DNA from 2 places in the Paenibacillus sp. W4I10 genome. Region 2 is predicted to be linked to the other one. Evidence: riboswitches for the same ligand, from Rfam matches in the RefSeq annotation. Region 2 holds a riboswitch; the other holds the start of a gene.
What was found. Region 2 has a riboswitch for FMN ahead of ribD (bifunctional diaminohydroxyphosphoribosylaminopyrimidine deaminase/5-amino-6-(5-phosphoribosylamino)uracil reductase RibD). Riboswitches for the same ligand answer to the same signal wherever they lie in the genome.
Positions count from the first base shown of each region.

Region 1 (10,668 bases), 570 kb from region 2:
TCTTATCGATCACCTATAAAAACCTATCGAATTCTACACGTTATCGCGTTGCTTGGTTAAATTTATTTTTGGAGATCACATATTTTGTTCTTTTTCCGCGAAAATTATCATGATATGTTGCACGTGGATGAATATGAAAATGGATTTAAAACAAAACTGCGTATAATTTATATTATGCGCAGTTTTTACAAGCCCTAATTTCATAAATTATGCACTTTAATACTTTGTTATCTGAAGTTGCAAGAATGAGAGCTTTTTTCGTCTTTTTCCGCTGTCCCTTCCTCCGTTATCCTGTCTAATTCGACGATATGCTAGCATGTAAAAGAGCCACATCACATGATATGGCTCTTCCTTTCCTCTTTATACAGCTTGAGGTGTATATGAAAATACGAGTTAAATATTTCTTAGCTTATATGAAAAAGCGAATCAGGAAAAAGCAATTCTCTCCGCGTCCGACATCCGGTATTGGGATAACAAATATTCTTGACTTTGCATCGCTGCATGACGAATCGCATCCAAATCAACATGCAACAGCTTACCCTCTCGCTTCACGAGTCTACCTGCCACAAAGACCGTATCCACATTGGATGGATTGGCAAATTGCACGACAGCGCCGATTGGATCATGGACGGGGAACAGATTCAGATCAGTAGTACGAATCATGATCAGATCTGCTTCCTTTCCCGGGGTCAACGTACCGACCTTCTGCTCTAATCCCAATGCTTGTGCACCAGCCGAAGTTGCAAATCTAAGTACTTGGCTGGACTGCAAGTTTAATTCACCTGGCATCTCACCCTGCTGCAGAAGTTCTTCGTTGGCTCTGGATCGCTCAGCCTGAAGTGCAAACTTCATCTGCGAGAACATATCTCCGCCTGTGGACGTTACAACATCTACACCAAGTGTAGGGGTTCCACCATGTTCAAGAAAATAGCCGGTGGCCGGGTATCCATGCCCCATCATCATTTCAACCTCAGGTGTGACCGACAGGGAAGCACCGCTATCCGCCAACATTTTATATTCATCCATCCCCATGGTGTTACCATGAACAATATTTACTCGAGGACTTAACAACCCCGCTTCATACATGTGACTAATTGAGCGATCTACCGATCCCCAGCTGCCAAATCCGGCGTGCATGGAACAGATGGCATCCAGTTCTTGGGCCAGCTCGATCTCTTTTACGGTTGTATCCCAATGACTGAACTCTGGACCACGAATGGCAAGCCCATAAGTAAGCAATTGATCCCGTGATGAAAAATAACGTTCTTTGACTCTTCGCACATCATTTGAATATGTCAGTTGACTATCCCGGTTCCAGTAGTTCGTCTCACCAGGCACTCCGTGAGCAAATACTGCCCGAATCCCCGCATCCTGAAGACCACGAATCAGTTCATCCGTATGGTCAGGGGAATATGGCATACTCCAATCCAACACTGTCGTAACACCTGCATTAAGCGCTTCCAAGGAACCGAGCAGGTTAGCAATATAACTATCCTGTGGGCGGAGCTTACTTCCCATCGCACCATAATAGAGATTCTGCAAATAAACAGGCAATGACCAATTGGTTCCCGCTGTTTTGACCAGTGATTCCCACATATGCCGATGTGTATCCACCAGCCCAGGCATAATAATCATGGATGAAGCATCGATGACCTCCACATCCGGAATATCCAGGTCGGGCTGGACCGCCGTGATCAGTGAATCCTGGATCAGGACGTCCGCCCTTTTATACTGTCCAATTCGAGCATCCATCGACAACACGCAGCCATTTTTCAACAGATAACTTGTCCGCACAAGACACATCTCCCATCTTATTGGTTTGAAAGACGAACATATCCTGCATACGAATCCGAACGGCTTCTGACTGTTTTTTCGCTAGTATATATACATTATATAGTTAATGTTAATATTTATCAATTTTGGGTTTTTCGTTTCGCTCGAAATCTTCTGACTTTCATCAAGTTCCCGCACATCTTATCATCACAGTACTTCTGTGTTCTGCTTCGGGTATCATCATAGAACATCCAGCGACAATCCGAATTATCACAGATCCGAATCCTTCCCCCTTCTCCCTCCACCAGAGTCAAAGCAAAATCAGCAGCTACCTCAGCCATAACCTGTTGCCAGTGAGCTTCTACAGCTATTAGTTGGAGTTTCAATCCCTGATCAATTATAGTCAATGTTCTTCTCACATGTCCTGCTTCCATAACACCATTCAACCATTGTTTTTCTTTATCCGTTAATGATGCTCCAGAAGACAAGCGGGCTCCAAGGGCCAACAAATCATTCCTGAAATTTCTCATCGATAACTCATCTTCTGGAGATGCAGGTACAGAAGCCTGGAGTTGCCATCGATCCAAAAATTCTTGCTGCCAGTTCGCCTTACCGAGCCTGTCCTCCGATCGATCTCCCCCACGCCAATCATGATAATCGCTGTTTACAAAATCGGTCCAAAGTCTGTCCATATATACCTCCGTTCATGTAACCATCTAAGTAAATAAAGAAGGTTACAATTTATCTTTGATGTGTTATATTAAGTGTAATCTCAATAATAAGTTTTAGCTAGTTACATCACAAATCACAATTATACGCAAGGAGGAAAAGGCAATGACAAAAACAACAGCACTAGATGTGTTACTTATTCAAAAGGATGATACGTGGGATCAATGTAATTGGATTGTACCTTTGTCGAAATCCTTGGAGGGTCTTACAGCAGAACAAGCAGCCTGGATTCCACCCTCAGGGGGATTAAGCATCTGGCAGTTGGTTAACCATATGTATTATTACAACCATCGCTTATTATGTCGCATGCAAGGTAAGGAGCCTACGCTTCCTGCTGTAGACTCCAATGAATACACATTTGGGAATCCTGGAGATGCAACGGACGCAACTGGATGGAATACACTGCTACAGGGTACAAATCGATTAGCCCAGCAGTTGCGAGATCAATTGGCTGCGCTACAAGAGTCAGATCTTGAAGCCGCATATATGGAATCCGAAGAGAAATGGGCACACGAACTAGCTCGCTGGGTACTCCATGATGCGTATCACGCAGGTCAGATCGTGCTTCTTCGCAGACAACAAGGAAGCTGGAAAATCGTTTTCTAAAAAAATGCTTGAACTGCTAGCGCTTACAGGAATAAGATGAAATTATTAATGTTACAGCTTGTTCAACCCACTATATAATTGAATAGGATCTTCGGGGTAGGGTGCAATTCCCAACCGGCGGTGATGTTCTTCGGAACCAGCCCGCGACTCGCTATTTGTTCTTAACAAAGGACATTTAGCGACTGACTTGGTGTGAATCCAAGGCCGACGGTACAGTCCGGATGAGAGAAGATCAACACATTGACATGCCGTTCACGGGAAGGCCTCTTTCCTGACGCATGTCCTTGGATGAGCCCCCGTTTATTTGGTATATACCAAAACGGGGGCTTTTGTCGATTTTGCCAACTGAAGATTCCGTGTTCTGACGAAGGAGTCCTGAATATGGAAAAGGCATCAGCAGCATCACCTGTTTACCGCAAGGAACGAAGTAATACCGGATTCTGGCTTGTAGTTCTCGGCGCCGCCTTATGGGGTGTCGACCCACTCTTCCGCATTATTTTGCTAAACACGATGACATCCACGCAGATTGTACTGGTGGAACATATCATCGTCAGTCTTATTGCCATTCCCGTGCTGTGGAAATTCCGGTCTGACCTGAAGAACCTGCGCGCTCGCCACTGGATAGCCGTGATTTTTATTTCATGGGGAGGATCAGCACTCGCAACGGTATTGTTCACCATGGCGCTTACACATAACGATCCGAATACGGTGCTTTTATTGCAAAAAATGCAACCGCTCTTCGCTATCGTGCTGGCTAAACTGTTATTGAAAGAAACGTTACCACGGCGCTTCGGTGGATTGTTCTTCATTGCATTAGCAGGAACCTACCTGCTTACATTTGGCTTCACAATGCCATTAGGTAACTGGGACAACTGGATTCATGCTGGAAGCTTGTTATCCCTTGGGGCTGCTGCCTTATGGGGAGGTTCAACCGTTATGGGCCGATTGATGCTGGGGCAGGCGCGTTATGAAACGGTCACCTCCCTGCGCTTTGTCGTTGCTCTCCCGCTCCTGATCTTTATGACGTGGAACGAAGGTGCAGCATGGACGTTTCCATCCGGAACGGGTGAACAGACTGCTGTTATCCTCAATATTCTCGGTCAGGCATTGTTACCAGGTTTGCTAAGTCTTCTGTTGTATTACAAAGGTCTGTCGTCAACCAAAGCCTCTGTTGCAACACTCGCGGAACTTAGCTTCCCGATGGCGGGTGTGTTGGTGAACTGGATTGCTTTCCGTACACTGATTACATGGGAACAGCTGCTTGGTTTTATCCTGATCTGGGTAGCCCTCTTCGCCATTTCCAGACAGCAGGAAAGATCATCAACTGCGGCCGATGCGGCACCGAAGCTGCGTACAGAGTAAGTGGATATATCCGAGGTTCTCATATAAACAAATAGTCAAATATAAAAATAAAACCATTGCACATCAAATTAGATGAGCAGTGGTTTTTTTATTTCCATTACTCGATAAGTCTCTTCTATGTTTTGTCTTTTATCCAATCCGGTGGTACGATGACATATGGAATAAACAGATGAATTATATTCAGAGAGGAACGATCATGATGTCTTCATTCTCATATACCTCCTACGACGCCGTAGGTTTGGCTGAACTGATCCGATCCCGGGAAGTATCCCCGGTTGAAATGCTGGAAGCGGCGTTTGCACGCCTTGAAGAAGTGAATCCGCAACTTAATGCGGTTATTCGTACATATGAAAATCGCGCACGTGAGGAAGCCGGTTTTGTTCGCCCTGGAGAACAACCTTTTGCCGGTGTTCCCCTGCTCCTGAAAGATATCTCGCAATCCTTGGAAGGTGAATTTCTGACTTCAGGCTCTCGTCTGTTCAGCGAGCATCGGGCATTACGCAATTCCAATTTTGTCACTCGACTTCGTGATGCGGGTTTTATCATCATAGGACATACGAATACGCCCGAGTTTGGCTTGAAAAATATTACGGAGCCCCGGCTTCATGGTCCAACTCGCAATCCATGGAATATCAATCACTCCCCAGGTGGTTCAAGTGGTGGTGCCGCTGCCGCTGTAGCTTCGGGTATTGTTCCTCTTGCCGGAGCCAGTGACGGAGGAGGTTCGATTCGTATCCCAGCTTCCTTTAGCGGATTGTTTGGATTAAAGCCAACCCGCGGGCGCACACCTGTAGGACCGGGAGTTGGTCGTCAATGGCAAGGCGCATCCATTGATTTTGCCCTATCCCGCTCGGTTCGGGACAGTGCCGCCCTGCTCGATACATTGCAAGTCATTCAGCCTGAAGCTGCGTTTCATGCACCACTATTCCCAGGCAGTTACTTGGCAGATATGAGCTACCCTCATCAACGCAAATTGAAAATCGCATACACAACAGATTCACCTGTAGGTACACCCGTCAGTGCAGAAGCCAAAGAATCTGTACACAAACTCGTTCGCTGGTTGGAAGACCAAGGGCATCATGTTGAAGAAAAACTGAGTCCAGTCAACGGAGTCAGATTGATGGAGAACTATTACATGATGAACAGTGGAGAGATGGCCGCGATGATCTCTTCCATGGAACGTTCCATGGGCCGGGCTCTGACCTCCGATGATATGGAGATTGAATCCTGGGTTCTGGCTGAAGCTGGCAAAAAGGTGTCCGCCGCGGAATTTGTACATAGCTTAGCTGAATGGGATGTAGCTGCAGCTCAGATGTCTACCTTGTTTGAGCGTTATGACTTCTACGTCACACCCGTTAATGCTTTTCCTGCGCCTAAGATTGGAGAATTAACACCTCATGATGAACAGATCCGTAATCTGATGCGAATTAGTGAGTTGGACAAGACCCAGCAGCAACAACTCATCTATGAAATGTTTGAGCCAAGTCTTACGTATACTCCGTTCACCCAGCTTGCGAATTTAACAGGCCAGCCTGCGATAAGTGTGCCTTTGCATATGACACCAGAAGGTTTGCCAATGGGTGTTCAGGTGATGGCAACCAAGGGACGCGAAGATTGGTTATTACATCTGGCTGGACAGCTTGAAAAGTCAGAATTATGGATCGGGATGAATGGGAACCCACTTTTTCCAGTCTAAAAATACACGTTGCAACCCTACCAGCAGACCTGTTCTGCTGGTTTTTTCCTTTTTGAATAACAAGATAAAATAGTTTATATTTGTCTTGGTTTACATAATAATTATGATGTTAATTTATATAGCATCCTCCATTCCCTGTTCAGTGCATAATTTTATAGAATACAGGTGATCATAAGTTGGTGGTAAATTAACATACTGGAGGGAAATCAAATCATGGGTATTCTAAGTGGCAACCCCAAGAACGAGCCGATGCATTATGGTGAAATCTTTAGTGTATGGCAATGTTCCACAATAGCCAAAGGCGCTGTATCTTGCTATCAAGCTTATATGAGTCATGCAGGAGATAAAGATTTAAAGAAAATCTTGGAAGATCTGCTGGACCAAGCCAAACTGGAAATTAAAGAATGCGATACACTATTGACTGAAAATGGTATTGCCCCTGCACCAACACTGCCGGAAAGACCACATGTAGAGTTTGAGGATATCCCGGCTGGCGCAAGATTCACAGATCCCGAGATTGCTGCAAAAATAACAGCCGATACATCCATGGGTCTGGTTGCTGCAAGCCAAACGATTGGGCAATCGATCAGAGAAGATATTGGCGCGTTATTTGCTAAATATCATGCGACCAAAACAGCTCTAGGCCTCCGAATTCTACAAATGAACAAAGAAAAAGGTTGGCTTATTCCCCCACCGCTTCAAGTTAAAAGACCGGATTCAGAATAGAGTTCAGAAGACGTCTAACAATATGTTGTAGTGAATCGAAAAGACAAAGCAGAAGAAGCCCCCAATCTTCTGCTTTGTCTTTTTTGTTATTTAACTGTTTACTTTCCAATGATCAGGTTAATAAAATTTTGAATTCATTCAGAAATTTAAAACATCTTTATTGGAGGGAATCATATGTTTCGACATCAGAAAGAGTTACAATTTGAAGTTAAAGTAGATCGTCCCGATCCCATGCTTGCACGTCAGGTTCAAGAAGTGTTGGGAGGACAATTTGGCGAAATGACCGTCATGATGCAGTACCTTTTTCAGGGATTCAATTGCCGAGGTGAAGAGAAATATAAAGATATGCTCATGGATATTGGCACCGAAGAAATTGGACATGTTGAGATGCTATGCTCATTAATCAGTCAGTTGCTGGATGGTGCTACTCCTCAGGCACAACAACAAGCCGCAGAGGATCCTGTGACAGCTGCAATTATGGGCGGTATCAATCCCCAACATCTGCTCGTCAGTGGTCTGGGTGGCTTACCAACCAACTCAAACGGTGTTCCGTGGAATGGTTCTTATATCGTGGCAAGCGGTAACTTGCTTGCGGACATGCGTTCTAATTTGCATGCCGAGAGTCAGGGTCGCCTTCAGGTAGCAAGACTGTACCATATGACAACAGATGAAGGCGTACGGGCTACTTTCCGTAAAATGTTAGCACGTGACCGTTATCACCAGTATCAATGGATGGCAGCTATTCAGGAACTGGAGGAAAAAAACGGAGTCGTTGTTCCAGCTTCTTTCCCTCCAGAAGCCGAGCAAGAATCACAGCCGCAAGCCTATGAATTCTGGAATCTCTCCGAGGGAACTGAATCCGCCGAAGGTTTATGGGCTGCAGGAAGTGCACCTGATGGAAGCGGAGACTATGTATATATCTCCAACCCTGTTCCAAAGGGACAGATACATGAGCCCGTTATCCCTGCCACAGAACTTCACCATGACCTGGATATGAAATCAACAGACAAATAAAGTTTAAATTTCTATTTTTTTAAAATATTTCGAATTAATCCTGTTTATACGCTTTATAGCAGGGTACTAACATAATAGAATAATCAATTCTTGGAGGTGCTTAATAATGGCAACTAAGGAACTTGCATTACATGAGAAACTCGAAGTACATGAACTGCTAACCCTCAAAACTTCGTGTGCCACCAAAGCCGTAACGATGCTGGAACTCGTAAAAGACGACACACTAAAATCCTTAATCGAAGAAGATTTGAATAACTCTTCCAAAGCTATTGAAGATTTAAAATCCCTATTAAAATAAGGAGGTTGCTCTTATGACTACAACCAAAACGAAAGAAATGCTCGTTAAAGCCGTTGCTCCCATGGATGATTTGTCCATTGCCACCGATATGCTCCTCTCCGCTAAGTCAGCGGTACGTACCTATGCAATAGCTCTTACCGAAACTGCAACCCCCCGAGTTCGGAAAGTCCTTAAGGCTCAATTGGATACTGCAATCGAAACCCACCAAAAGATCGCAGACTATATGATCAAAAATGAGATGTATCATCCCTATAGTATAGAAGAACAAGTTGAACACGATTTGCAGAAGTCAGACATAGCGTTAAAATTGTTGGATGATAATTAATGATTAACGCTTAAAAACGACTCAGTTTACGACTGAGTCGTTTTTTGATTCCAGAGCATATTGCACTCATATTTCCCACTAGTTTTTTTCGTTTTTCTGCATACCTTTCTTTCTCAATAGGATGACAACCAATAGTAACACGGGTAAAAAAATCTGAAATACAGGAGAACTATAATTCAACGTGAATCCTCGCCCTATCTCAATATGTTCTGTAAATGTCGGTGATAAAAAAGACAACCCATATAGCATAAGCGCTACTGGAAACACCCATTTCCTATAGTTAGCTCCAGTTATTCTTTCGAGTCCAATCACGGCTCCATGGAAAAATGCAGCCATTTTAATACCCAATCCGAGGAATAGGAGTAAAGTGAACAAGGCATCCATCCGTTCAAACACTTCAGTCAAATTGATTAATTGTACTGTCTCCAAAAGCGGGAGTGTACTATAGGCAGCAATCTGAGAACCCAAGACAAAAATGACAAGTTGATTGATAAATGTTAAAGCGAGAGCCGTTAGGATATAGGCGATGATCACCGCTCTATTAAGATTCCTGCCTTTCCGAGCATAGGGATAAAAGACCAGGAATAAGACAACCTGCCCAAATGGAAAGGATACGATCTCCGGAAAAGCAGCTTGAAAAATCGGCTTCCACCCATTCTCCATCACAGGCAAGGCCAGATCGGAGTGAAAAAGACCTGTCGTTGGGATTAAAAAGCTGATTAATGTATAGCCTAGTGCCATGAGTGGAAACAGAATCATACACATGAGAAACAGTACACGATATCCATATCGTACGGTGTTGGATACAACGATAATGGTGATCATGCTGATGATCCACATCGACGTTCTGTTTAGTAGGGTCAATTCAGTGACTTCACTGATGTCACGTAGATTTCGTGAAGCTTCATAAGCAAAATAACCTACAAATGAAAGGCTTACGATTGTCCCTAATATTTTCCCCATATAGCGGTGACACAGTAGAAACAAATCCAATTCAGGTTCTTGATGATGAATAGCCAGATGCAGGAGTAGTAACACCAAACCACCAGCAGCCCCGGCGAGCATGGCTAACCATGCATCCTGTTTGGCATCTCCACCTATCAGAAACAAGGTTGTACTGCCAACTTCAAATAAGGAAAGACAAACAGCCAATTCGGATACGCGAAGCTCCCTAGCCAATTTCATGATTGAACCTCTCCTTGGTGTTAGTCTTTCTGTTCGCCAAGCATCTTGCTGAAAGAATCTTGAAGCAGACCTACTCGTTCCAAAGTTACGTTTACATTTATGTTAATATCCATCTGTGCCAATTCACTAGACCAGTTGTCTTTTAGAACTTTCCACTCTTTGGGATGTCTTTGATGTATTTTGTTCGCGATCCCCAACATATCGACATGAAGCCGTTGGTTCCCTCGCCACCCGGCCAAAATCTGTGCTTTAATGACTTGTTCAGCCTGTCGCTGCAATTCATGGATGGTATGTTTACTTATTATATCCTCTCCTGATGTGCTCTCATCCAACTCAGCGTCGACCTTTGCATCTACCTGGACAGCGTAATGAAGGCCCTTTTTCACAGGAAAGACCTTAACTTTTGCTTTACGCACAAGAAAAGAGTTAACCTCCCCCTTTGCGCCTGTATAGGTCAAGTTAGTCCAGTTCACCCTGTCTGTCAGCCAGGTGATACCCATACTTTCTTTTTGGTTCAACATCCCGATCTTTTTATCTTTGAGAAATACACTTAACCCTTGAAGTCTTAAATTCCCGGGTATTGATGTCTCCTTAAAAATATCAATTGAACTTTGTTTGTTATCGCCCAGTGTATCTGTTGTAACACCAGGAATCCCGGCAGATCCACTGTCTGAAGTGATCTTCAGACCAACCTCGTGTATGTTCATCACGGGATAGTACGACCCTTTCTCATTATTCCGTTCCAAAATCTCAGATAAAGCACGGCCAGGCTGTTTCTCTGGAGGAATCAATTTTTCGAGATATTCTCTTGCCTGACCATCTGCAATAATAAGCTTGGCAGATTCCCTGGAACCAATATTTCGATAATAGTGATCCATGATCTCAGCAATCCCATATCTTGCCGCTTCTTCACCAATCAGAACGACATTGGTATGTGCAAAATATAATCTTTTG
Region 1 covers NZ_JAUSXX010000001.1:1,231,737-1,242,404, reverse strand. Annotated here, with positions in the region: gene QF049_RS05740 (amidohydrolase family protein) at 427-1,803, opposite strand; gene QF049_RS05735 (CGNR zinc finger domain-containing protein) at 1,914-2,465, opposite strand; gene QF049_RS05730 (DinB family protein) at 2,608-3,108, shown strand; FMN riboswitch at 3,192-3,345, shown strand; gene QF049_RS05725 (DMT family transporter) at 3,490-4,470, shown strand; gene QF049_RS05720 (amidase) at 4,670-6,166, shown strand; gene QF049_RS05715 (DUF3231 family protein) at 6,380-6,892, shown strand; gene QF049_RS05710 (manganese catalase) at 7,067-7,906, shown strand; gene QF049_RS05705 (spore coat protein) at 8,013-8,204, shown strand; gene QF049_RS05700 (spore coat protein) at 8,218-8,529, shown strand; gene QF049_RS05695 (GerAB/ArcD/ProY family transporter) at 8,608-9,714, opposite strand; gene QF049_RS05690 (Ger(x)C family spore germination protein) at 9,735-10,668, opposite strand, start outside.
Region 1: another riboswitch for FMN. It lies ahead of QF049_RS05725 (DMT family transporter); the one in region 2 lies ahead of ribD (bifunctional diaminohydroxyphosphoribosylaminopyrimidine deaminase/5-amino-6-(5-phosphoribosylamino)uracil reductase RibD).

Region 2 (10,668 bases):
AGAGCCGCCTGGGATAAGGACGTGCGTGCGGGAGAGTATGCCAGTTTCTCGAAATAGACAGCGTGGTCAGGCAAGGTGCCCAACTGAACTACACCAGCGATCTTGAGAATCTGTACACCTCGTCCCTGCTGTGAAAATTCATGAATCATCTCCTCAATCGCGTCCGTTACAAGCTCAACTCGCTGGTCGACGATCTCGGCGATTTGTTTGATACTCAGACCTTCTTCTCCGGACAAAAACAGCAGGCCTTCAATAATCGATTTCAATTTCGGAAAATCCATGATTCTTTGTTTCCCCTCTCCACTCCATAACGATATCCTCAAACATCCGTTCCTGATAACAGACAATCTGCTTCATCTTCATCAGTTCCAGCACCGCCAGAAAAGTGACAACAATCTCATGGCGATAGATATGCTCATCCATCAACTTGGAGAATAACAGTCTGCCTCCCGGCCCCATACTTTCCAAAGCGCCGATGACATCCCGTATCCGGTCCTTAACCGAAATCTCATCCCGTTTGATCCGGGTTACAGTTGTACGCTTCTCAGCCTTGCGTAGCGCCTTCTGAAAGGCTGCAATCAGGTCAGAGGTGTGTAAACCCTCAACCGGGTTCGATTGGGCTTCTACGGGCATATAGGGGCGCAGATCCTCGGGCTCTTTGGAAAATATAAGGCTGCGTTCCCACTCCCGTTCATGAAGATGACGCGCAATTCCCTTGTACTTGCGATATTCTATCAGACGTGCAATCAGCTCTGCACGTGGATCATAATCTTCTTCTTCCATAAAATCATAATCCTCAAAGTCCTCAATTACCGGTGGTTTGGGCAGTAAAAGTTTGCTCTTGATCGACAGCAATGTTGCTGCCATGACCAGAAATTCACTCGTAATATCCAGTTCCAGTTCCTGCATCGAATGCAGATACGCCATGTATTGATCGGTAATATCGCTGATGGGAATATCCTGGATATGAATTTCAGCCTTATCAATCAGATGAAGCAGCAGATCCAAAGGCCCTTCAAAAGTCTCCAGTTTGTATGTAACTACCGTCACTAGACGAATCCTCCCGCCAGAAAAATACAAAACCCTGCTAAGCCGTCCGAATCCGGTTTCCCGTGTTCGTCTGCGCAAAGCAGGGCACTACTATTAAATAAGCACTATTTTAGCTGTTTCGTCAAGTTTGCCATCTCAATTGCCGCCGTAGCTGCATCCCAACCTTTGTTACCCGCCTTGGTTCCGGCACGTTCAATCGCTTGTTCAATATTTTCTGTTGTAACCAGTCCAAAGATCGTAGGCACGCCTGTTTTCAGGTTAATTGCCGCTACCCCTTTAGCCATCTCGTTGCATACATAATCGTAATGTGTAGTTGATCCACGAATGACAGTTCCCAGCGTAATCACCGCATCATACTTGCCGCTCTCCGCCATTTTCTGCGCAATCAAAGGGATTTCGAACGCACCTGGAACCCAGGCTACATCCACTTCATCATCCTGCACGCCGTGACGTTTGAAAGCATCGAGCGCTGCGCTAAGCAATTTACTGGTAATGAATTCGTTGAAACGTCCAACGACAACTCCATATCTGGATCCTTCTGATACTAAATGTCCTTCAAAAAATTGTGGCATTCAAGTCATCTCCCTAACGGTATAATGTAATGTAAGTAACGGAAATCCCTAATTATTATCTTCCATAAATTACATGGTCAACGTTGTTCATCTAAAATATATTTACTGTTCGTTTTGTTCGATATCATCAAACTTGAGCATATGCCCCAACTTGGCTTGCTTGGTATGAAGATAAACCGTATTGTCCTCGTTCTCCTCTATCTGGATCGCGACACGCTCTACGACTTCAAGTCCATATCCTTCAAGGCCTTTAATTTTACGAGGGTTGTTAGTTAACAGTCTGATCTGACGAACCCCAAGGTCTTTCAGTATTTGAGCGCCAATTCCGTAATCACGCAAGTCAGCAGCAAAACCCAAACTCAGGTTTGCATCCACCGTATCCATACCTTCCTCTTGCAGCTTATAGGCTTTGAGTTTGTTGATCAGGCCAATACCCCGACCTTCCTGTCTCATATAAAGCAGTACACCATTGCCTTCCTCATGAATCTGTTTGAGTGCCGCATCAAACTGCGGACCACAGTCACAACGATGCGAATGGAATACATCACCTGTCAAACATTCAGAGTGCACACGTACAAGTACGGGTTTCGAACCATCAATTTCTCCTTTAACCAAAGCCACATGTTCCTTATTGTCCACAGCGTTTGTATAAGCCACCGCTTGAAACTCACCAAAGTCCGTTGGCATACGCACAGCCACTTCACGTTGAACCAGCTGCTCTTTTTCGTTACGGTAACGAATCATGTCCTGAATACTGATCAGCTTCAGATCATGTTTGCGGGCAATCTCCTGCAGATCCGGAAGTCTGGCCATCGTGCCATCTTCCTTAATTACTTCACAGATAACGCCTGCGGGATATGAACCACACATAATAGCCAAATCTACCGCTGCTTCTGTGTGCCCGGCACGACGAAGTACACCGCCGTCTTTTGCAATCAGCGGGAACATGTGACCAGGCTTACGGAAGTCCCCGGCTTTCGCCTCAGAATCGATTAGACCTTTCACGGTAATAGAGCGTTCATGTGCCGAGATACCTGTTGTCGTATCTTTGTGATCCACAGAGACGGTGAAGGCTGTTCCATGGAAATCCGTATTTTGTTGAACCATCGGTTTCAGGTTAAGTTCGTCCGCACGTTGTTGTGTAATCGGAACACAGACCAGACCTCTACCTTCAGTAATCATGAAATTAATGACTTCAGGTGTCGCCTTTTCGGCCAAAGCGATAAAATCGCCTTCATTCTCCCGATCTTCATCATCCACAACAATGACAGGTTTACCACGCATGAGATCATATATGGCTTCTTCTATTGTGTCCAGAATGGATTGTTCTGACATTGTTCCACCTCCAGTTAATTTCTGTTCTCTATTTATGCAAATCCGTGATTGGCGAGAAAATCTTCACTGATACTGCGCGGCTTGCCAGCACCCGTCTCCCGATGTCCTCTCCCATACTGGAGCAGATGATCCACATATTTGCCCAAAATATCGCATTCGATATTAATGGTATCCCCTGTCTTTTTCACATTTAGTACAGTTTCACCAATGGTATGCGGGATAATGGAAACCGTGAATGCGGTATCCGACGTATGGACAACGGTCAAACTAATGCCATCCAGTGTAACCGATCCTTTGGGGATCAGATATTTGAACAACTGGTGATCATCAGGCTTGATCTCAAACACAATTGCATTTTGATCACGTGTTATACTGCCAATCACTCCAGTACCATCTACATGGCCCTGAACGATATGGCCGCCAAAACGACCGCCTGATTGCATGGCCCGCTCCAGATTAACTTTACTGCCAGATTGCAGCTGACTGAGATTGGTATGACGATAGGTTTCAGGCATTACGTCGGCGGTAAAACCTCCACCTTCGAGTGTTGTTGCTGTTAAGCACACGCCGTTTACTGCTACACTATCACCAATCTTCAGATCGTCCATGATGGCGGAAGCTCCGATATTCAGGACCATCGCTTCGCCTTTCCGACCAATACGCCGGATCTGACCGACTTCTTCCACCAAACCGGTAAACATGCTGCCGCCTCCCTTTTTCAAGTTATAAAGAACCTAACTTTCTACTTTAAAATCCATTTATTTATTCAGGCCACACCGGAATACCGCCAATGCTGATATTATCTCCAACTTGTTCGATCTCCAACTGATTCAATTGAATCGCCTGATTCATACGTTCCACACCCTCGAAGCGGAAGCTTCCAGGTGTATCATAACCGCCTACAATCTTCGGAGCGATAAACATGAGCAGTCGATCGACCAACCGTGCCTCCAGCATGGCTCCATTCAAGGTGCCTCCACCTTCAAGCAAAATCGAACCAATCTCACGCTCACCCAACTTGCTAAGTCCGTTTAACAGATCCACACGTGGTCCAGGACCACAGCGTATAATTTCGACGCCGTAGGCTTCCAAACGTTCAGCAGCTTCAGGACTGGCTTCGTCTGTTGTCAGCACCCATGTTGGAGCAAGACCATCCTTAACCATTTTGGCACCTACGGGAAGACGTAACTTGGAATCCACCACAATGCGCACTGGACTAATGCCTTCGACTTGCAAACGGGTTGTAAGTTCCGGATTATCGGCGATTACCGTGTCGACGCCAACCATAATTCCCTGGTGACGATGACGAAGGGCATGCACAATCTCACGAGCGGGCTCGTTAGAGATCCACTTGCTGTCTCCGCTGCGAGTAGCAATTTTGCCATCCAAAGTAGTAGCCGTCTTCAGTGTCACAAAAGGTAGACCCGTTGTAATAAATTTAATGAATTTTTCATTCATGCGTCTTCCACGCTCACGCAGTACGCCAACTTCAACTTCAATGCCTTGTTGACGAAGCATGCTTATGCCCCTGCCGGATACTTGCGGATTTGGATCTTCACAACATACCACAACACGTTTCACCTTCTCATGAATCAGGCGTTCACTACAAGGTGGCGTCTTGCCATAATGACTACAAGGCTCAAGTGTAACGTATACCGTACTTCCTTCTGCATCACTGCCTGCCATGTTAAGTGCATGCACCTCTGCATGACCGGTTCCACGTTTCAGATGGCTCCCCAGGCCTACAATACGACCCTCTTTCACAACTACACATCCAACGACCGGATTGATCCCCGTCTGTCCCTGTGCTCGTTCCGCCATATCCAATGCCAGTGCCATATAAAATTCATCATTGATCATTTCCAAATCCGTTCACCCCGCGGTTTAAAGTCTTGTTTATTAAAAAATCCCCGTCGAACAATCAGTTCGATGGGGATGATGAGAGACAAATGTCACCAGCAGGAGTGAAATGGATACAGCACGCCAACACTTTGCCCAAAACTTCATTTCGGGCAAGTGAAAATAGACACATACCTTAATGAACATCAATTACAGGTAAAGAGCTTTTATAGTGTGGCATATGTATGGAACTTTCCGACGTAACCGGATCTTCCCTGCACAGTGCAAGACATTACAAATCGTGACTGTGCAGCAATACTCCTGCTGAATGCAAACCTGTTAGGTCTGCACCTCTCCTTCTCCCATCCAGACTATACTGTCGGTTCTGGAATTACACCAGATCAGCCATCTGCCAAGGGCAGACAGGTCACGGACTTTGCATCAAGTGCTGGACACATAGGTCCTTACACTTCCTGCATCACCGCCGGTAGGGAATTGCACCCTGCCCTGAAGGATTGCTTTCGTTATTACTTGGATGTTAGCACTTTAATGCCAAAAAATCAATTGTTTTTTGTTCCTTTTTGTCACATACTAACTTTTAATAAGCTAAGAAACAACAAAAAACCGCTTCCTCTCAAGGAGGCACGGTTTTTGCTTGGAGGCACATTTCACATCCATCGCATCATTCTACATATCAGGAAAACACCAGCTCGCCATATGCTTTAATTCTTTGGCATTATGAAATGGAGTGCGGTCAGGTTCTTGCAGGGGTGAAGTTGGAAGCGGGAACTCTCTTGCCACCCTTCTGACCCAACTTGTGGAATCGATCGCAATAGCCGAGCATTTCCAGCGTCCGTTCGCTCTCGGTCGAAACGTCCCATGCAAATCTGCTTTTCCCGGCATCTCTGGAAAGACACCATCCAGATATTCTACGATGACACGCTTGTCTCTGACTTCATGACAATACACCGTCACCCATACACCTTCCCGCACCCGAACAGCATACACATCTCCAGACTGTACCTCCCCGGTACCTGCATCAGGAGATGCCTTTGGTACTTTTCCGCGAACACTTCTCTTCTTCTCCAATGCCCCTAAGATTGTGTCCTTTACAGCTGGACTCTCATCAGGCTTATCCGCAAGAGATATATTACTCAGATCAAAATCATGAAATATCTTGTTCAGGTTGTTCTCATTAATTCCGACAGATGAGTCCCACCACGCCAGAGGGGCCTGCACTTCAACACGCATATTGGGGCGTGCGTCACGCTGCATGTAAGAGGTGAATTCCGTGATCATTCCGGGATGTTCCGCCGTATCCAGTATGCCAATCAGAGCTAACGTCTCAAGCAAATCACGGTAGGCATATTCCTTCTGTGTAGGCAAAAGGCGTTCCTTCTTGAGCGCTACTGCTGCCTTGCTGTAACGTGTTTTGGGAGGTAGTTCGCGCAGCACCGTTAACACGCACGGAATGTCCAGCGGTCGTAATCATTGGGTATTGGAATCTCCTGCGCGGCAGCCAGCTCTCGGAGTGCCAACACATATCCAAAAGGATCACCGTCCAACGGGGTTCCATTGGTCATCCGCCAATACCATTGCAGCGTCGTGTCGGTTGCTTGATCTACACTTAATCCGCAGATCTTGCAAGTGTTCGAAGATGGATATGGCGTATGTTCATGACTTGGCATACTGCTCGCAATAAGCTTGCCCGTAAGCAACGAGCGCCAGATCATGGGTGCGGACCACAAAGAGGATACAAAAGCCTGCGCTGCATCATTTATCGTCCATTGATTTGCAACTTTTTTCAGCTCAGTAATCGTTTCATCATGTTGCGGACGTACAAATCGATTCGGTTCATGCCCGGCTGCCTCAAGCGCTTCTCGATCCTTTACGGATAGACTATCCGGAACGACATGCCGCGATGCCTGCAGTTCTTCATCCCACAACGTGCGCTCACTATAAATTTGTTTTAACAAGCTTAGCTGAGTAACCATATCCAAGGTTTAATTCATCCTTTCTAATCATCGATTTCAAGTATGTAAAAAAAATAAAAAAAGTGCTTCTATAAAAGAAGCACTTCATGTTTGGATCCAGTTAAGGTGAAGGTATTAAGCTTCTACAACTTCAACAGTTTCCATTTTGTCTTTACCTTCTAAAGCGTCCACGAACTCCATACCTTTGGTTACTTTGCCAAATACCGTATGTTGTCCATCCAAATGTGGTTGCGGTTGGTAGCAGATGTAGAACTGGCTTCCACCTGTGTTACGGCCAGCATGTGCCATAGCGAGTGTTCCGCGCTCATGTTTGTTCGGGTTGATTTCACAGTTGATTGTGTACCCTGGGCCACCTGCACCGGAACCGTTAGGACATCCGCCTTGAGCTACGAAGCCCGGGATAACGCGGTGGAAAGTAAGGCCATTGTAGAAACCGGAGTTAGCCAGTTTCTCAAAGTTTGCTACTGTGTTTGGAGCTTCTTGATCGAACAGATCGATCAAAACTTCTCCGCCGTTTGCCAATTTAATTTTCGCTTGTTTCGCCATATGTAAATGACTCCTTTCGTATTGACCATCGTTAATGGTGCCAGAACGCATGACCCTGGGCCAAGCATTACAGCACTTTTCTTAGTGTACACCGAAAATGTCTGGATCGCAAAAAAAACGGCAACTTTTTTCATGATTTAGCTCAAATACGCAAAAAGCAGACGAAAAAGGAAGTTCCCTTTTCATCTGCTTCAACTTTAAGATCACTATATCTTGAATAATGCAGAATCGTATTATCTTTTGACGAATTAGCGAGTTACTGGCTGTTTTCCAATGCGCGCTGGTACCAGGTCATTCTGGATGATATCTTGATACGTCTCACGGCGTACCACGACATCTCCTTGACCGTCTTTGACAAATACAACGGCCGGACGACGAATCCGGTTGTAGTTGCTTGCCATGGAGTAGTTATACGCGCCTGTGCAAGCTACAGCGAGCAGATCGCCACTTTCCACTTTTGGCAAGTCCAGATCCCAGATCAGCATATCGCCACTCTCGCAGCATTTACCCGCAACAGATACCGTTTCCTGAGCAGCCTCATTCGCACGGTTGGCAAGCACAGCTTCATACTTGGATTCATACAAAGCAGGACGTGGGTTATCGGTCATACCACCATCAACGGCAACGTATTTACGCACGCCTGGAATGTCTTTGCTAGTTCCAACTGTATAAAGCGTTGTTCCCGCTTCACCCACGATGCTACGGCCTGGTTCAACCCAGATCTCAGGTACGGCATAGCCGATTTGAGCAAAATGATTTTTAACTGCGTCTGTAATAGCCTTCACGTATTGCGCAACTTCAAGCGGCGTATCTCCGTCGATATAACGGATTCCGAATCCACCACCAAGGTTAACCACTTTGAAAGCAACATTAAGACGCTCATATACACTTGCTGCAAATTCAGCAACACGTTGAACAGCCATCTGGAAGCCTTCAACTTCGAAGATCTGGGAACCGATGTGGGAATGCACACCCAGCAATACCAGGTTAGACTGCTTGGAAGCCAAGTCAATCGCTTCAAATGCTGTACCATTACCGATATCGAATCCAAATTTGGAATCCGTCTGACCTGTGGAAATATATTCATGCGTATGGGCCTCAACACCAGGCGTCACACGAAGCAAAATGTTTACTTTACGATTTTTGTCCGCAGCTACAGCCTGCAACAGATGTAATTCATTGAAGTTATCAACAACAAAGCATCCAATCTCTGCATCAAGAGCCATTTCGATTTCTTCCAGCGTTTTGTTGTTACCGTGGAAATGAATGCGCTCAGCCGGGAATCCTGCTTGCAGTGCAGTGAACAATTCACCATCAGATACAACATCCAGGGAAAGTCCTTCTTCAGCTGCAAGTGCACACATCGCCATTACACAGAACGCTTTACTTGCGTAAGCAACCTGGAAACCCAGTCCGGAAGCACGGAATGCTTCCATGTACTCTCTACAACGCTCGCGAACCAATTGCTCGTCCACAACGTACAGGGGAGTTCCAAATTGTTCTTTCAGATCTGTTGCATCAACTCCGCCAATCTCCAGATGCCCTTGCGCATTTATTTTACTTGTACCATGTAAATACATAATCTGCATTCCTCACTTTTTTATATACTGGAACATTTGCTATTCCAATGATTTTACACCAGTATATCAAATTAGGCGGCGAGATGAATGGATTTTTCGGAAGATCATTTGTGTTTTTTACTTTTTCGCAGTTCACCGTCCGGATCATCGGACATTTTGGTGTTGTCACGGGTTTTGTTAAATGATGGACGTTTTTTATTTTCCAGCAGCGGAAGCCGGAATAAAAAGTTACCTAAGGCCTTTGCATTAAACGGTATAAAAGGCCAGAGATACGAAGAATTGTAAGACCGGTGAACGGTGAGCGCCAATATGAGTAGTGTACTGCCCACGACCAATCCAGGAACCTTGAATATCGCTACTGCAATGAGCAGAAACAACCTGACCAGCCTATTGGCAAGTCCCAGCTCGTAACTCGGGGTGGCAAACATTCCGATGGCTGCGATCGCCATATAGAGTACAACCTCATTGACAAAATATCCTGTTTTCACGGCGATATCCCCGACTAGAATTGCCGCGATTAAGCCCATGGCCGATGCGAGAGGTGTAGGCGTATGAACCGCTGCCATACGTAATAAGTCGACGCCAAGCTCGATCAGTAGAAACTGTAGAATCAGCGGTAACTTTACATTTTCCTGTGGACCAATGAAGTCCAGTCCCATCGGTTTAATTGAAGGATCAATAACCATCAGCAGCCATAGTGGTAGCAAAAACAACGATATGAGAATCCCTGCAAAACGCACCCATCGTAAATATGTTCCCATTAAGGCAGTCTGTCTGTTCTCCTCCGCATGCTCACACAGGTCGAAGAAGGTCGTAGGCAGAATCATCACACTGGGGGAAGTGTCTACAAAAATGACAACTCGTCCTTCCAGCAAATGGGAAGCTGTAACATCTGGTCGTTCCGAATAACGAACGAGTGGGAACGGGTTCCACCCCTTGTTGATAATCGCTTCCTCTAGCTGCTTATCGGCCGCGGGAATACCATCGATATCCACTCGCTGTATTTTTTCACGAACGGAATCCACCTGCACTTTATCCACAATATCATCAATGTACACAACACAGACATCGGTTTGTGTTCTACGCCCCACCTGCATGATCTCAAATTTCAGTCCAGGGTCGCGTATCCTGCGGCGCACCAAGGTTACATTGGTCAGGAGCGTTTCGGTAAAGCCGTCTCTGGAACCTCGGACTACCCTTTCCAATGAAGGTTCTTCGGGTGAACGTACCGGATAACTCCGGGTATCCATAATTAGGACCGAGCGGTCCCCTTCAACAAACATTGCGCTCATACCGGTAAGAACCTTGTTGATGACCGCACTCATCTTGTCGACTCTTTCCACCTGAATATGGGGAATGTAACATTCGAAATAGGACTTGAGTGCATGCCCTGACACATCATCAGGGGTAAGGTAGGTCAGTCTTTTTAATACTTCAAGCAATATCTCATCTTTCGCGAAGCCGGTGATCATCAGCAAGCCAACGTGTTTGCCACCCAGAACCATTTCCCTCAAATTAACATCAAAGGATTCTCCGAGCCCGAGCACCTGTTGCAGTGTATATTTATTCTCACTCATGCGTGGGGAAATATCATCGTTTTCCTGCCAATACTGCACCGATTCCTCAATGCTGTCGGACATTTCATTTTGTTTTTTCTTTTTGTACGCTCTCTTCTCTTCTTCCTTCTGAATCTCATAAGCAGACTTGTGTAACATCTCTTCCGTTATACCTTCACTATTTTCCTGGCCTCTA
Region 2 covers NZ_JAUSXX010000001.1:662,036-672,703, reverse strand. Annotated here, with positions in the region: gene scpB (SMC-Scp complex subunit ScpB) at 1-281, opposite strand, end outside; gene QF049_RS03025 (segregation and condensation protein A) at 250-1,050, opposite strand; gene ribH (6,7-dimethyl-8-ribityllumazine synthase) at 1,155-1,622, opposite strand; gene QF049_RS03015 (bifunctional 3,4-dihydroxy-2-butanone-4-phosphate synthase/GTP cyclohydrolase II) at 1,725-2,957, opposite strand; gene ribE (riboflavin synthase) at 2,990-3,658, opposite strand; gene ribD (bifunctional diaminohydroxyphosphoribosylaminopyrimidine deaminase/5-amino-6-(5-phosphoribosylamino)uracil reductase RibD) at 3,720-4,823, opposite strand; FMN riboswitch at 5,147-5,315, opposite strand; gene QF049_RS03000 (hypothetical protein) at 5,484-6,260, opposite strand; gene QF049_RS02995 (hypothetical protein) at 6,254-6,796, opposite strand; gene QF049_RS02990 (peptidylprolyl isomerase) at 6,905-7,336, opposite strand; gene lysA (diaminopimelate decarboxylase) at 7,585-8,916, opposite strand; gene QF049_RS02980 (spore germination protein) at 9,021-10,668, opposite strand, start outside.